DNA from 2 places in the Saccharopolyspora griseoalba genome. Region 2 is predicted to be linked to the other one. Evidence: riboswitches for the same ligand, from Rfam matches in the RefSeq annotation. Region 2 holds a riboswitch; the other holds the start of a gene.
What was found. Region 2 has a riboswitch for S-adenosylmethionine ahead of ACFQRI_RS10650 (hypothetical protein). Riboswitches for the same ligand answer to the same signal wherever they lie in the genome.

Region 1 (7,855 bases), on a different contig from region 2:
TTGAACTGGCCCGGATTCGCCGACCTGACCCTCGCCGGACTGCTGTTCCTGTGCGCGGCCGCGTTCCTCGCGGGCGCGGTGGACGCGATCGTCGGCGGAGGCGGGCTGATCCAGCTGCCCGCGATGATGATGCTGATGCCCGGCGGCGAGGTGATCTACTCGCTGGCCACCAACAAGGTCTCCTCCATCGCCGGCACGGCGGCGGCCGCGCGCACCTACGCCAGGCGCGCGCCGATGGACTGGCGCTCGGCGCTGCCGATGGCCGCGGTGGCGCTGCTGGGCTCGCTGGGCGGTGCGGCGCTGGCCGACGCGCTGCCCTCCTCGGTGCTCAACGTCGTGGTGCTGGTGGCGCTGGTGGCCGTGGGCCTCTACACCTGGCGCAAGCCCGGCCTGGGCTCGTCCGACGAGCCGCGGTTCGCCCGGCGGGTGCAGCTGCTGGTGATGCTGCTCGGCGGAGCGGTGATCGGGTTCTGGGACGGCATCGCCGGGCCCGGCACCGGCTCGTTCCTGGTGTTCTGGCTGGTGAGCCTGGTCGGCTTCGCCTTCGTCACGGCCTCTGCCACCGCCAAGGTGGTCAACGTGGCCACCAACGTCGGCGCCCTGATCTTCTTCGTGCCGGCGGGCAAGGTGCTGTGGGGCCTCGGGCTGGCGATGGCGGTCTGCAACGTCGCGGGCAGCGTCGGCGGCGCGGTGCTGGCGACCCGGCGCGGCTCCGGGTTCGTGCGCCGCATGTTCCTGACCGTGGTCACCGGCCTGGTCCTCAGCCTCGGCTGGAAGCTGGCCGTGGGCGCGTGATCGGCGGTACGGTCGTCGCGCCTGCGCCTGGGGTTCCGCCCGCGCTCCGGCGCTCGACCGACGACCAGGAGAGCGGGATCCGGTCCGAGCGGCACCAGCGGCCCCGGCAGAGGGCGGGGCCGCACACCTGACGGGGAAAGCCCTGAGGGCCCGGTGCCGCGCGCCCGCGCGGCCGGGGAGGGTTGATGGGCATCGCCGCAGTCGTCCTCGTCGTGCTGGCCGCGTTCGCGCACGCCGGCTGGAACTTCTTCACCAAGCGCGCCGGCTCCTCGGGCGCCGGCTTCGTGTGGCTGACCGCGACCTGCGCCACCGTGCTGTACCTGCCGGTCGCCGCGGTCGCGCTGGTCGCGACCGGGGTGCCGCCGGTGCGCACCTGGCTGCTCGGGGTGCTGGTCAGCGCGGTGATCCACCTCGGCTACTTCCTGCTGCTGCAGCGCGGCTACGCCGCCGGGGACATGTCGGTGGTCTACCCGCTGGCCAGGGGCACCGGCCCGCTGCTGGCCGTGGTGATCGCCGTGCTGGTGCTCGGCGAGCGCCCCGGGTGGCTCGGGATCTGCGGGGCCGCGCTGGTGGTCACCGGTGTGTTCGCGATCGGGCTCTCCGACGGCCTGCCGCGCGCCGGGGCGAACCTCGCCGGGATCGGGTTCGGCCTGCTCACCGGGGCCCTGATCGCCGCCTACACGCTCTGGGACGCGCACGCGGTGACCGGGCTGGCGCTGTCCCCGCTGCTGTTCGACTGGTCCAGCAACCTCGCCCGCAGCGCACTGCTGGCCCCCTACGCGATCGCGCGCAGACCCGCGCTGGCAGCGGTGTGGCGGCGGCACCGCCGGGAGATCCTCGCCGTGGGGCTGCTGTCGCCGCTCGCCTACGTCCTCGTGCTGTTCGCGATGCGGCTCGCGCCGGTGAGCCTGGTGGCTCCCGGCCGGGAGCTCAGCATCGTCATCGCCGGCGTGCTCGCCTGGCGGCTGCTCGGCGAACCGCAGCCCGCCCGCCGCCTCACCGGCGCGGCCGTGGTGCTCGCCGGCGTCGTGCTGATCGGCGCGGCGTGAGCCCCTGTTCGGGGTTGCGGCGGTGCCGGTGGCAGGTCCGCACCTGAAACGGCGGCTCCGCCGCACTCCCGAGCGCCGCCGAACGGGGCGTCGGCTCAGGCCCGCTGGTTCCGGAGGCGCACGAGGGTGAGGACGGTCTGCTCCAGGGCGTAGTCGGCGTCGGCCGCGATGCCCTTGACGCCCGCGTTGACCTCCGCGGTTGCCCGCATGGCCTGGGAGAGGGTGGTGGGAGTCCAGCCCCGGCACTGCGCCTGGGCCTTCTTGATCTTCCAGGCCGGCATGCCGAGGTCGCCCGCCAACCGGAACGGGTCGTTGCGGGCGCCCGCCGCGGCCACGCGCCCGATGGTGCGGACCGCGTCGGCCAGCGCGTCGGCGATCAGCACGTGCGGCACGCCGAGCTGGATGGCCCAGCGCAGCGCCTCCAGGGCACCCGCGCGATCACCGACCACGGCCTTCTCGGCCACCGCGAACCCGGTCACCTCGGCGCGACCCCGGTGGTAGCGGCGGACCACTTCCTCGGTGACCTTGCCGCCCCCGGTGTCGGCCACCAGCTGCGAGGCCGCCGAGGACAGCTCCCGCAGGTCCGAACCCACGGTCTCGATCAACGCCGACACCCCGCCGGAGTCGGACTTGCCGCCGGCGCGCTTGATCTCGTCGCGCACGAAGGCCTCGCGCTCGGCGGGCTTGGTGATCTTCTTGCACTCGGTGACCCGGGCGCCGAGCTTCTTCAGCGCCGCGGGCAGCTCCTTGGCGTGCTTGGCGCGGCCACCACCGCTGTGCAGCACCACGAGGGTCATGCCGTCGGCGGGCTGCTCGGCGAACTCCAGGACCGCCTCGGCGATCTCCTTGCCGGCGTCCTGAGCCGACTCGATCGCCAGCACGCGCCCCTCGGCGAACAGCGACGGGCTGAGCAGCTCGACGAGCTCCGGCGGGGTGAGTTCACTCACCTTCACCCTGCGCAGCTCGGTCTCCGGGTCCGCCGCGCGGGCAGCGCTCACCGCGGACCACATCGCGCGCTCAACCAGGAGCTCTTCGTCTCCGAGAACCAGGTGCAGCGGGTCGGCGACCACGGCCGGGGAGCTCATATCGGCATCGTCGCACGGGCGCCCGACGGTCTCGCCATCTGGATGGAACTGGCCAGATCGCTGGACGGTCCACTAGCGTGCAGTCAGCTGTTTACAACGGAATAGCTCATCCAGAGGGGCAGAGGGAACGGCCCGTTGAAGCCCCGGCAACCGCCCGGCCGAAGATTCGTGATCCGTCGCGAGGTCTCGGCCGAAATCGGTGCCAATTCCGACCCGTCCGCGGGATAGATGAGGAAAGGACCTCGCGATGACCGCTGCTGCCCAGACCGCCAAGAAGTTCGACCTCGGCAACGCCGTCGAACTGGTCTCCAAGGAAGAGGGCCACCGGCAGCCGCTGGCCCCCGAGTTCGTCTCGCTGGAAGACTTCTCGCCACTCGAGGTGGCATACGACTTCGGCAAGATCACCCGCGCGGAGATCGAGGCCGGTCCGCGTTCCATCTGGCGCTACAAGCAGCTGCTGCCGGTGCCGAGCAACGTCGACCAGATCGCCAACACCGAGCCCGGCTGTACCCGCCTGATCCAGGCCGACAACCTCGCCAAGGCGCTGGGCGTCAAGAAGATCTGGATCAAGGACGACACCGGCAACCCCACGCACTCGTTCAAGGACCGGGTGGTCGCGGTCGCGCTGGCCGCCGCCCGCGAGTTCGGCTTCAAGGTGCTGGCCTGCCCGTCTACCGGCAACCTGGCCAACGCCGTGGCCGCGGCCGCCTCGCGCGCGGGCTGGGACTCGGTCGTGCTGGTGCCCAAGACCCTCGAGCGCGCCAAGATCCTGATGAGCGCCGTCTACGACGGCTCGCTGCTGGCCGTCGACGGCAACTACGACGACGTGAACCGGCTGGCCACCGAGCTCGCCGGGGAGCACGAGGACTGGGCGTTCGTCAACGTCAACGTCCGCCCCTACTACTCCGAGGGCTCCAAGACGCTGGCCTTCGAGGTGGCCGAGCAGCTGGGCTGGCGGATCCCCGAGCAGATCGTGGTCCCGATCGCCTCCGGATCCCAGCTGACCAAGGTCTACAAGGGCTTCAACGAGCTCACCGAGGTCGGACTGGTCGACCCGAGCCCGGTGAAGATCTTCGGCGCGCAGGCCGCCGGCTGCTCGCCGGTGTCCACGGCGTTCAAGGAGGGCCACGACGTGGTCCAGCCGGTCAAGCCGGACACCATCGCCCGCTCGCTGGCCATCGGCGCGCCGGCCGACGGCCCCTACGTGCTCGACGTCGTGCGCAAGACCGGCGGCGCGATCGAGGACGTCACCGACGACGAGGTGCGCGAGGGCATCAAGCTGCTGGCCCGCACCGAGGGCATCTTCGCCGAGACCGCCGGTGGCGTCACCGTGGCCAACGCCAAGAAGCTCATCGAGGCGGGCAAGATCGACCCGGACGCCGAGACGGTCCTGCTGATCACCGGTGACGGCCTCAAGACCCTGGACGCCGTCCAGGACTCCATCGGCCCGAAGGCCGAGGTCGCCCCGACCACCGAGTCGGTGAACCAGGCCCTGGGCCTGTGAGGCGCGGTTCCCCGTTCTGATCGGCGGCCCCCGCGAGCAGCTCGCTCGCGGGGGCCGTTCGTCGGCGGACGACGGCGCACGACCGGTCAGTCGGTTTCCCGCGAGGGGTCGCCGCGCGAGCGCGGCAGCGGCCCGGAACCGGTGGCCAGCACGGCGATGTCCCCGCGCCGGTCGGTGCGCAGCACGCGAGCGCCCGCGCGGGTGAGGGCACCGACGATGACCGGGCTGGGGTGGCCGTAGTCGTTGCCCGCGCCGACGCTGATCAGCGCGATGCGCGGCCGGACCTGCGCCAGGAACCGGGGCGTGGTGTAGCGCGAGCCGTGGTGCGGCACCTTGAGTACCTCGGCGCGCAGGTCCGCGCCGCCGGCGAGCAGCCCGCCCTGCGCGGGCGGTTCGATGTCGCCGGTGAGCAGCATCCGGCCCGCCGGGGTGGTCGCGCGCAGCACCACCGACGCGTCGTTGGCGTCCTCGGCCGTCTGCGTGCCGGCCGACCCCGCTTCGGGTGCCAGCACGTCCAGCACCAGGCCCGGCCAGGTCATCCGCTGACCCGCGCGCACCGCCCGCAGCGGGGTGCCGTGCCGCCGGGCCTCGCGCACCACCTCCTCGTGGGCCCAGCGCGGTTCCCGCAGCGGGCCGAGCGCCACCGCACCGACCGGCAGCTCGTCCAGCACCGACGACAGCCCGCTGACGTGGTCGGCGTGCAGGTGGGTCAGCACGATCAGCGAGACCCGCTCGACGCCCAACCTCCGCAGGCACCCGGCCGCGCGCCGCGGATCGGGTCCGGTGTCCACCACGACCGCGTCGCCGCTCCTCCCGGTCGACAGCACCAGGGCATCGCCCTGGCCCACGTCGCAGGTCACCAGGCTCCACCCCGGCGGCGGCCAGCCCGGCAGGACCGCGCGCACCGGCACCACCACCAACGCCGTGAGCAGCACCGCGACCGCTGCCAGCACCCGGACGCGCTTGCCGCGCAGCACGACCAGCGCGATGAGCAGCAGCACGCCCAGCAGCGCTCCCCCACCGGCGCCCGAAGGCCAGGCGAAGGCCGCGCCGGGCACCGCTGCCGCCCGATCGGCCAGCAGCAGCACCCACTCCAGCTCCGGCCCGGCCAGCAGGACCAGGAGCCCGGCCGACCAGCCCGACAGCGGCGCGATGACCGTGGCCAGCACGCCCAGCACGGTCGCCGGACCGATCACCGGTGCCGCCAGCAGGTTCGCCAGCACCGCGACGAGGCTGACCTCGCCGCTGATCGCCGCGATCAGCGGTGCGGTGACCAGGTGCGCGGCCACCGGAACCGCGAGCGCCTCGGCCAAGCCGACCGGCACGCCGCGCTCGCGCAGCGCCGCGGCCCAGGCCGGTGCCAGCAGGACCAGCCCGGCGGTCGCCGCGACCGACAGCGCGAAGCCCGCGCTGGTGGCCAGCTCCGGCAGGGTCAGCAGCAGCACCAGCACGCTCGCCGACAGCACGGGCAGCGCCGAGCGCTGCCTGCCCAGCACCAGGGCGAACAGCGTGATCGCGCCCATCACCGCGGCCCGCAGCACGCTGGGCTCCGGACCGGCCAGCCCGACGAAGCCGAGCAGCGCCAACCCCGCCCCGGTCGCCGAGAGCACGGGCCCGGAGCCGAGCAGGCGCAGCAGCACCAGCGCCGCACCGCACACGATCGCCAGGTTCGCCCCGGACACCGCCAGCAGGTGCGCCAGGCCCGCGGTCTCGAAGTCCTGCCGCACCTCGGGCGAGATCCCCGCGGTGTCGCCGACGACCAAGCCGGGCAGCAGCCCGGCGGCCTCCGGTCCGAGCCGCTGCTCGGCGAGCTCCCGCAGGTCCGCGCGCAACCGCGCGGCCACCCGCTGCCAGCCGGGAGCCCGCTCGACCTCGCCGGGCGCCGCGTGGACGGGCAGCATCGCGACGGTGAGCTCACCGGCGCGCGGCGGGACCGCCTCGGCGCTGACCGTCACCCGCTGCCCGGCGATCAGGCCGCGCCAGGTCTCGGTCGGCACCAGCAGCACCACCGAGCCGCCAGCGCGCACCCGAGCTCCGCCGGTCTCGGCGGCCACCAGATCAGCGGTCACCAGCGCGCGATCCTGCGCGCGGCTCGCGCCGAAGGAGGCACCGCGCAGCGGGCGCGGGGCCGCGGTCAGCTCGACCCGCGCGGTGACCGACTCGCCGCGTTCGGCCGCCTGCCGCAACGGGTTCCGCTCCACCGCGTGCGCCCGCACCGCGGTCGCGCCGGCGGCGACGCCGACCAGCAGCACGACCACCAGCGCGGCCCGCGCGCCCGCTCGGCCGCGCATCAGGAGCAGCGGGAGCACCGCCAGGCCCGAGCCCGCCGCGACCACCGCCGCCGGGGCCCAGCCGGCGCGGATGCCGAGCAGGGTGACCAGCCAGACCGCCAGCGCCGCCGGTGCGAGCCGCAGGTCCAGCCGGGCGATCACACCCGGACCAGCTCGCGCAGCCGGGCGAGCCGCACCTCGCCGATGCCGCCGACCTCGCCGAGCTGGTCCACCGAGTCGAACCGGCCGTGCTTCTCGCGCCACCGCACGATCCGCTGCGCGGTCACCTCGCCCACCCCGGGCAGCTCGTCGAGCTGCGCCTCGCTCGCCCGGTTGAGGTCGAGCTTGCGACCAGGCCCGGCGGGCTCCGCCGCTTGGGGCTGGCGGACCTCGGGCGGCACCGGGACGGCGACGTAGAGCTGCTCCCCGTCGACGAGGCGCCGGGCCAGGTTGAGCGAGGTCAGGTCGGTACCGGGCACTGCCCCGCCGGCGGCCTCCACGGCGTCGGCGACCCGCGCGCCCTCGGGCACGCGGACCAGCCCCGGGCGCCGCACCTCCCCGACCACGCTGATCACCAGCTCGGGCGGTGGGCTCGCGCTGGTGGTCCGCTCCACCGGCGGCGGTGGTGGAAGGGGTGGCGGAGCCGCTTCGGGAGTCGGCCGGGCGGTGGCGACCAGCACGACGACGCCGAGCAGCACGACCAGGGCCACCATCGCGACGGCGAGCAGCCCGGCGCGCCCCGGGTCGACCCGGGCCCGCAGCAGCGAGTCCGGTATCCAGCGCGCGGCCAGGCGCCGCGCGCGCGAACCTCGCGCCGGGTCAGGTGGCGGGTCCACCGAGTAGTCGCGGGAGGTCCGCTCCCGCGGATCGTCCCGACCGGCTTCCCGGTGCAGGGCGCGCAGCCGGGCCTGCGGCCCGAGCTCGGCGTGCGAACCGCCATCGGTGGCGCGGAAGACCTTGCCGTCCAACATGACGACGACGTTAGCGCGATCGAAACGCCTTTCCCAGCACCACTTTTCGGCATCACGACCAAAGTGGAACCAAGATCGCGTTGATTCAGCCCGAAGGTGTGGAATCAACGCCCCGAAGGGTTTTCACGCTCGAAAACGCCACCCGTTCGGGAGAACCACGACGCCCACCGCCCCGGGCCCG
Region 2 (7,855 bases):
CTCCCGGTTCAAGCAGGCGACCCAGGAGGCCATGCGGGTCGTCTCGGCGGCCAACAAGTACCTGTCCGACCAGGAGCCGTGGAAGCTCAAGGAGGACCCGGACCGGCGCGACGCGGTGCTGCACACCGCGCTGCAGGTGGTCTCCGACGCGAACACGCTGCTGACCCCGTTCCTGCCGCACTCGGCGCAGAAGGTGCACGAGCTGCTCGGCGGCGACGGGGTGTGGGCCGCGCAGCCGGAGATCCGCGAGGTCGACGACCTCGACGCGCCCGAGCGGTCCTACCCGGTGCTGATGGGCGAGTACGCCGACGAGCAGGCCAAGTGGGAGTCGACCGAGATCGAGGTCGGTCGCCCGCTGAACAAGCCCAAGCCGCTGTTCGCCAAGCTCGACGCCTCGCTCGGCGAGACCGGCCCGGAATGGGCGCCGATCCAGCAGTCCTGACCGTCCAGCGCGCCGAGCCGGCCGGGACCGCCCGGCCGGCTCGGTCATGTCCAGGGGAGCAGTGCGATGAGCAAGGGCGACAAGAAGCGCGAGCTGCCGCCGGTGCCGGAGCCGACGCCGGCTCCGTTCGTCGACGCGCACACGCACCTGGACGCCTGCGGCGCGAAGACCGCCGAGGACGTGCGCGCGTTGGTCGACCGCGCGGCCTCCGCGGGCGTGGCGCGGGTGGTCACCGTGGCCGACGACATCGCCGCGGCCCGCTGGGCCGTCGAGGCCGCGACCTGGGACGACCGGGTGTTCGCCGCGGTCGCCCTGCACCCGACCCGAACCAAGGACTTCTCCGCCGCCGATCGGGAGGTCCTCACCGAGCTCGCCGCGCACCCGCGCGTGGTGGCCGTCGGCGAGACCGGCTTGGACTACTACTGGGACTACTCGCCGCCGGAGCCGCAGCAGGAGGCGTTCCGCTGGCACATCGAGCTGGCCAAGCGCACCGGCAAGCCGCTGATGATCCACGACCGCGAGGCGCACGAGGACATCCTGCGCATCCTCGACGAGGAGGGCGCGCCGGAGAAGGTGATCTTCCACTGCTTCTCCGGGGACGCCGAATTCGCGAAGGCCTGCGTGGCGGAGGGCTACGTGCTCTCCTTCGCCGGTACCGTGACCTTCCGGAACGCCGAGGGTCTGCGGGCGGCCGCCGAACTGGTCCCGGAGGGCCAGTACCTGGTGGAGACCGACGCGCCGTTCCTGACGCCGCACCCGTTCCGGGGACGGCCGAACCAGCCATATTGCGCCAATTACACCCTTCGTGGGCTTGCCGAACTCCGTGGCATGACGGTCGAGGAACTCGCCGTGTCGGTCAATGCCACGGCCGAGCGAGTCTTCGCGCTCGACCAGGTGTGAACGAACCCCGCTTCTCCTCACTGCCCGAACACTGGTAAAGGCAGTCGATCAGCGCCCGCTTGCGCGCTCCGCGAGGGCTCCTAGCGTCCATTGTGGAAGCCGGAGCGGGGGCACCCCGAACTCCACCGGCCCGAACCGGCGGAGGTCCTCGACTCCGGACCTGCGGAGTTAGGCGAGGAATTGCGGATTCAGAGAAGTACCAGGTGGACGCTGGCGGCGGCCGTCGTGCTCAGTGCCGCTGCCTCGGTCGCGGTGGCCCCGAACGCCGCGGCAACCGACCGATCGGCCGTGTGGGAACGACTCGCCGAGTGCGAGTCGAGCGGCAACTGGGCCGCCAACACCGGCAACGGCTACTACGGCGGACTGCAGTTCAGCCGCAGCACGTGGGACGCCTACGGCGGTGACCGGTACAGCAGCTACCCGCACCACGCGTCGCGCGCGCAGCAGATCGCCATCGCCGAGCGGCTGCGCGACGCGCGCGGCGACTACGGCGCCTGGCCGGCCTGCGCGCGCGAGCTGGGTCTGCCGCGATGAGCTGATCGGTCGTGACGGGGGTGCCGAGGTTCCCCCGTGCGAGGGGAGGGGATCCGGCCCGAGCGCGCTGCGTGCTCGGGCCGGATCGCTGAGTGGCCGGCCCAGCCTGCGCGAATCGCCGTTGAGCGCGCGTTACGCCTGCTCCGGCCCGTGCGATATGTCACTGAAGCGCCTGGGGGGCGCTGCTAACGAAGCCCGGAACTGCCCCCCAAACGGACTAGCATTTTCGGGTATTGATCACTGACCGTGCAGGGTTGTGTGGCAACGTGATGTAACCCAGGTCACACGCTGGAATTCGGTGCTTGGCCGCCTATGGGGATCACGGTAGAGTCTCGGCGCCGTAACCGATGACAACCAGTCATGGGGGACGCCCCGGAAGTCTCGCCGGTGTACGTCGGGGAAACCGGAAGCGAGCGGAAAGAGGCTCGCCGATGGTTAGGACGGCGCTTGGCTTACGGGAGTCGGATACAGACACGAAGCACGAAGGTTGTGCGCGCGCGAGCGGCACGGAGAGGGGTTGAGCGAGCGATGAACTCGCCCGACGCGCCTCCGGTCGGAGCACGTGAGCGCGACTTCCGCCTTCGGGAGGTAGCGACCCTGTGAACGGACGAGGCGAGCCCAGTCATTCGGGTCTTGCTCCGCAGCAAGACAACGGCTACTGGGCCGATTCCTTCGACGCGTCGACGGACTGGTTCACCCCGGTGCAGCCGACCCAGCAGCACACCATGGTCGGGCTGCTCGACGCCCCGGACGGCCAGGCTCAGACCTGGGACGCCGAGGAGCACCCCAGCTTCCCGCCAGGGGCCCTCGACATCACCGCGGCCGACGTCTACGAGGCGCTCGGCCCGGACGCCGAGGACATGCTGGCGACCGCCGAGGTCGATGTAAACGAGGTCATCGCTCTCCTCAACGCCGAGACGGTGGTCCTCCCCCCGCTGGACTTCACCGAGCTCGAGCCCGAGGCGGAGCCCGGGCTGCAGCCCCAGCGGACCCAGACCGAGGCCATCACCGCCTGGAAGCGCCGCTTCCTCAAGGGTGCCGTCGCGGGCGTCCTGCTGAGCCTCACCGGCTCCGGGGCCGCGGCAGCCGCGATGGACAAGTCGGTCACCGTCGAGGTGGACGGCAAGGAGAAGACCGTCAGCACCTACGACGACACCGTCGGCGAGGTGCTCAAGGACGAGGGCATCAACGTCGGTCCGCACGACGCGCTGAGCCCGTCGCCGCAGGCCGAGGTCGGCCACGGCGACAAGATCACGCTCGACCGCGGCCGGCTGCTGAAGCTCAACATCGACGGCGAGGTCCGCGAGGAGTGGGTGCGCTCCGGGACGGTCGGCCAGGCGCTGAGCGCGCTGAACGTCAACACCGAGGGCGCGTGGATCTCCGCGGACCGCTCCACGGCCGTGCCGGAAGACGGCATGGAGCTCAAGGTCCGGACGCTCAAGGACGTCACCGTCACCGACGGCGCCGGTGAGCCCAAGCAGCTCACCACGCACGCCGCGAACATCGGCGAGCTCGTCAAGGAGCTCAAGCTCGACCTCGGCCCGCAGGACAAGATCACCCCGGGCGGGGACGCCAAGATCGTCGACGGCGCGCAGATCGACGTCGACCGGATCTCCAGCAAGGTCGTCAGCCTCACCATCCCGGTGGAGCCGCCGGTCAAGGAGATCGTCGACGAGAACATGCTCAAGGGTGAGGAGAAGGTCGTCGACCCGGGCGAGGCCGGCGAGAAGATCCAGTTCACCCGGATCACCACGGTCAACGGCGAGGAAGACTCCCGGGACGTGGTCGACGAGAAGATCACCAAGCAGGCGCGCGAGAAGGTCGTCCGCGTCGGCGGCAAGGAGCCGCCGAACAGCGGCGTCTGGGACAAGCTGGTCCAGTGCGAGTCGACCGGCAACTGGTCGATCAACAGCGGCAACGGCTACTACGGCGGACTGCAGTTCGACAAGCAGACCTGGGACGCCTACGGCGGCGACCAGTACGCCGAGTACCCGCACCAGGCCAGCCGGGAGCAGCAGATCGCGGTCGCGGAGAAGGTGCGCGACGCCCGCGGCGGCTCCTACGGGGCCTGGCCGGCCTGCGCCTCCAAGCTCGGCCTGCCGACCTGATCCGGATCTCCCGGTCCTCCTCGTACGAACGGTCCCCGCGCGCTCGGCGTGCGGGGACCGTTCGCGCGCGGGCGGGGACCGCTCCGTCCGGTGATGGGAGTCCTTCGTTGTTCGCCCTGGTGAGAACGCCGGTGGTGGGCGGTCTAGGGTTTGAGCCGTGGATGACCAGCTGCTTGGACCGGGCGATGTGCGCCGGTTGGCCGCCGAGCTCGACGTCCGGCCGACGAAGAAGCTCGGCCAGAACTTCGTGCACGACCCCAACACCGTGCGCCGCATCGTGTCGACCGCCGAGGTCACCGCGGACGACGTGGTGCTGGAGGTCGGCCCGGGGCTCGGCTCGCTGACGCTGGCCCTGCTGCCGGAGGCCGGCTCGGTCATCGCCGTGGAGGTCGATCCGGTGCTGGCGGCCAAGCTGCCCGCCACCGCCGCCGAGTTCGCGCCGAACTCGGCCGCTCGGCTGACCGTCCTGGAGGCGGACGCGCTCCGGGTGCGCGCCGCGGACTTCCCCGAGCCGCCGACGGCCCTGGTGGCCAACCTGCCCTACAACGTCGCGGTGCCGGTCGTGCTGCACCTGCTCGCCGAGCTGCCGAGCCTGCGGCACGGCCTGGTGATGGTGCAGTCCGAAGTGGCCGATCGGATGTCGGCCGAGCCGGGCAGCCGGACCTACGGCGTGCCGAGCGCCAAGGCGGGCTGGTTCGCCGACGTGCGGCGCGCGGGACCGGTGCCGCGCAAGGTGTTCTGGCCGGTGCCCAACGTGGACTCCGGGTTGGTGGCCTTCCACCGCGTGGATCCGCCTTCGAGCGCACCGCGCGAGGAGGTCTTCCGGGTCGTGGACGCGGCGTTCGCGCAGCGGCGCAAGGTGCTGCGCGGCGCGCTGGCCGGTTGGGCCGGTTCGGCGGCGCTGGCCGAGGACTACCTGCGGGCGGCCGGTGTCGAGCCGACCGCTCGCGGTGAGCAGCTCACCATCGCGGACTTCGCCCGCATCGCCGAGGCCAAGCAGCGCTGATCACCCGTCCGGTGGCTTGCCAACTCGAGTGAACTTGCTACTGAGGGTTAGCTCCAACACCCCGCTGTGTCCGGGAATTCCCGCTCCGCTGGGTGTGTGACAAGACAAACAAACTTCGGATAGTGACCGCTATCAACTTGCGCAGGGGTGCGCCAGTGGGGTCTACTATTCGAGAAATCCATCCCGAGCGGCTGAGAGACCTGGCTTGTTGACGCCGCAGCAACCACCCGATGGGCAGGTGCTAACGCCAGGAGCGATGGAGCGATCGTGGATTCAAACGCGCTGTTAGCGACTCTGCCCGCCGGCGACCACCGGGCCCGGGCGTCCTCCGCACTGCTCGTGCTGCCTTCCCAGGCCGTGCCGCAGCGGACGCGAGTACCGCGCACGCAGCCCGCCCACGTCCGGGAGCTGCTCACGCAGCGCCGGGTCATCGACCACGGGCGGCGCACCACCACGGCCTGTCGCCGGGCGATGTGACCCGGAACCTCCCCCTCGTCAACGCCTTCGAAGTTCACCCTGACCTGCTGCCCGCGCGACGCGGGCGCGGTCGTCGCGAGCTGATGTGGAGCAGATCGTGATCTCTGTTGAGAACCTGACCAAGTCCTTCCAGCACAACGGTTCCACCGTGCGCGCCCTCGACGGCGTCTCGATGGAGGTCAACCCCGGCTCCGTGTGCGGCGTGGTGGGTCCGAGCGGGGCGGGCAAGTCGACTCTGGCGCGCTGCATCGCGCTGCTGGAGAAGCCGGACAGCGGTGCCATCCGGGTGGACGGCACCGACCTGGTCGCCCTGGAGGGCAGGGCGCTGCGCGCCGCCCGCCAGCAGATCGGCGTGGTGCCGCAGGGCGATTCGCTGCTCCGCCAGCGCACCGCCGCGGGCAACGTGGCGCTGCCGCTGGAGGCGGCCGGGATCAGCGGCCCGCACCGGCGCGCTCGCGTCGGCGAGCTGCTGGACCTGGTGGGCCTGACCGACAAGGCGTCGGTCTACCCCGACCAGCTCTCCGGCGGGCAGCGCCAGCGCATCGCGGTGGCCCGCGCGCTGGCCGCCAAGCCCTCGGTGCTGCTGGCCGACGAGCCGACCTCCGCGCTGGACCCGGGCACCACCGATTCGGTGCTGACCGTCCTGGACCGCGCGCGGTCCGAGCTGGGCGTCACCGTCCTGGTGGTCACCCACGACATGGCGGTGGTCCGCAAGATCGCCGACGACGTCGCGGTGCTGGAGGACGGCCGCGTGGCCGAGCACGGCAAGGTGCTCGACCTGGTGGCCGAGCCGGGCAGCCAGGTCTCGTCGACCCTGCTGCCCGCGACCGACCAGGCCGAGCCGCTGCGGCCGGCCGCGGGCGGCGGCCACGACGTGGTCGCCGAGGTCGTGCTGGTCGGTTTCGCCGCCGTCGGGGCGCTGCTGCCGGAAGCGGGCAACCGCTTCGGCGTCGACCTGGCGATCCTGGGCGGCGGTTTGACCCGCCTCGGCGACACCCCGGTCGCCAAGTTCCGCATCGGCCTGACCGGGGAGCGCTCCGAGGCGGCGCTGAATTGGATGATCGAGCGGGACGCGCATGTCCGGCGCGCCCCGGTGTGCGTTGACGGAGTTGCTGCTGCGTGACTGATGTGACCCCCTGGTCGGAGGTCGGAGAACTACTGGGCGAGGCAACGCTCCAAACGCTGTACATGGTGCTGGTGTCGACCCTGCTGGCGGTGGCCGGCGGGTTGCCGCTCGGCGTGCTGCTGCACCTGTCCTCGCCGGTCGGGCTGAACCCGCGACCGGCGCTGTACCGGGTGCTCGGCGTGATCGTGGACGTGGTGCGCTCGGTGCCCTTCGTGGTGCTGCTGGTGGTGCTGGCCTCGTTCACCCGGTTGCTGGTCGGGACCTCGATCGGCAGCACCGCGGTGATCGTGCCGCTGACCATCGGAGCCGTGCCCTTCTTCGCCAGGCTGACCCAGAACGCGTTGCGCGAGGTCAGCTTCACCGTGGTGGAAGCGGCGATCACGACCGGATCGAGCAGGCTGCGGATCGTGTGGACGGTGCTGCTGGGCGAGGCCCGCGCGGCACTGGTCGGCGCGGTCGGCGTCACCGCGGTGGCGCTGATCGGCTACGCCGCGATGGCCGGTGCCATCGGCGGCGGGGGCCTGGGCACCACCGCGATCCAGGACGGCTACCAGAGCAACGACAGCCGGATCCTGTACGGCTCGGTCGTGGTGCTCGGCGCGCTGGCCTACGCGATGCAGCTGGCCACGGACCTGGCCGCCAAGCTGGTGGATCGCCGGCGCACAGCGGCCGGCTGAGTTCTCCTCCTCCCGGATCGAAGCGCGCGCGTCCCAGAAGGACCCGCGCGGTTGCCACAACGCGCCCGAAACCGGGCGCCGGAAAGGAAGTTTCGAGATGCGTTTGCGCTTTGCCGCGCTGGTCGCCTCGGCCGGTGTGCTGCTGGCCGCCTGCGGCTCCGGCCCGACCGCCGCCGAGGACCCCAACGCGCCGCTGCGGATCGGCGTCAGCCCGACCCCGCACGGCGAGATCCTGGAGCACGTCGACGAGAACCTGGCGGAGAAGGCCGGGCTCGACATCGAGATCGAGAAGTTCGACGACTACATCCGCCCCAACGAGGCCCTCGCGCACGGCGAGCTGGACGCGAACTACTTCCAGCACAAGCCCTACCTCGAGGAGTACCGCGGCGAGCGCGGCGGCGACTTCGCCTGGGTGCAGTCGGTGCACCTGGAGCCGCTGGCGCTGTACTCCAAGCAGCACGAGTCGGCGCAGGAGATCCCCGACGGGGCGACCGTGACGCTGCCCAACGACCCGGCGAACCAGTTCCGCGGTCTGAAGCTGCTGGAGCAGGGCGGGTTGATCAAGCTCAAGCCCGAGGCGGGCGT

Region 1: linked by a shared signal. The riboswitch ahead of thrC (threonine synthase) and the one ahead of ACFQRI_RS10650 (hypothetical protein) in region 2 are both predicted to bind S-adenosylmethionine.

The regions. Positions count from the first base shown of each region.
Region 1 is NZ_JBHTCJ010000005.1:244,792-252,646, forward strand. It holds gene ACFQRI_RS12325 (TSUP family transporter) at 1-795, shown strand, start outside; gene ACFQRI_RS12330 (EamA family transporter) at 981-1,844, shown strand; gene holA (DNA polymerase III subunit delta) at 1,940-2,929, opposite strand; SAM riboswitch class I at 3,033-3,164, shown strand; gene thrC (threonine synthase) at 3,177-4,433, shown strand; gene ACFQRI_RS12345 (DNA internalization-related competence protein ComEC/Rec2) at 4,520-6,865, opposite strand; gene ACFQRI_RS12350 (ComEA family DNA-binding protein) at 6,862-7,674, opposite strand; gene ACFQRI_RS12355 (DegV family protein) at 7,798-7,855, opposite strand, start outside.
Region 2 is NZ_JBHTCJ010000004.1:376,808-384,662, forward strand. It holds gene metG (methionine--tRNA ligase) at 1-442, shown strand, start outside; gene ACFQRI_RS10630 (TatD family hydrolase) at 509-1,342, shown strand; partial or broken gene ACFQRI_RS10635 (transglycosylase family protein) at 1,634-1,876, shown strand; gene ACFQRI_RS10640 (transglycosylase family protein) at 2,476-3,984, shown strand; gene rsmA (16S rRNA (adenine(1518)-N(6)/adenine(1519)-N(6))-dimethyltransferase RsmA) at 4,142-4,990, shown strand; SAM riboswitch class I at 5,166-5,253, shown strand; gene ACFQRI_RS10650 (hypothetical protein) at 5,258-5,467, shown strand; gene ACFQRI_RS10655 (methionine ABC transporter ATP-binding protein) at 5,565-6,590, shown strand; gene ACFQRI_RS10660 (methionine ABC transporter permease) at 6,587-7,270, shown strand; gene ACFQRI_RS10665 (MetQ/NlpA family ABC transporter substrate-binding protein) at 7,368-7,855, shown strand, end outside.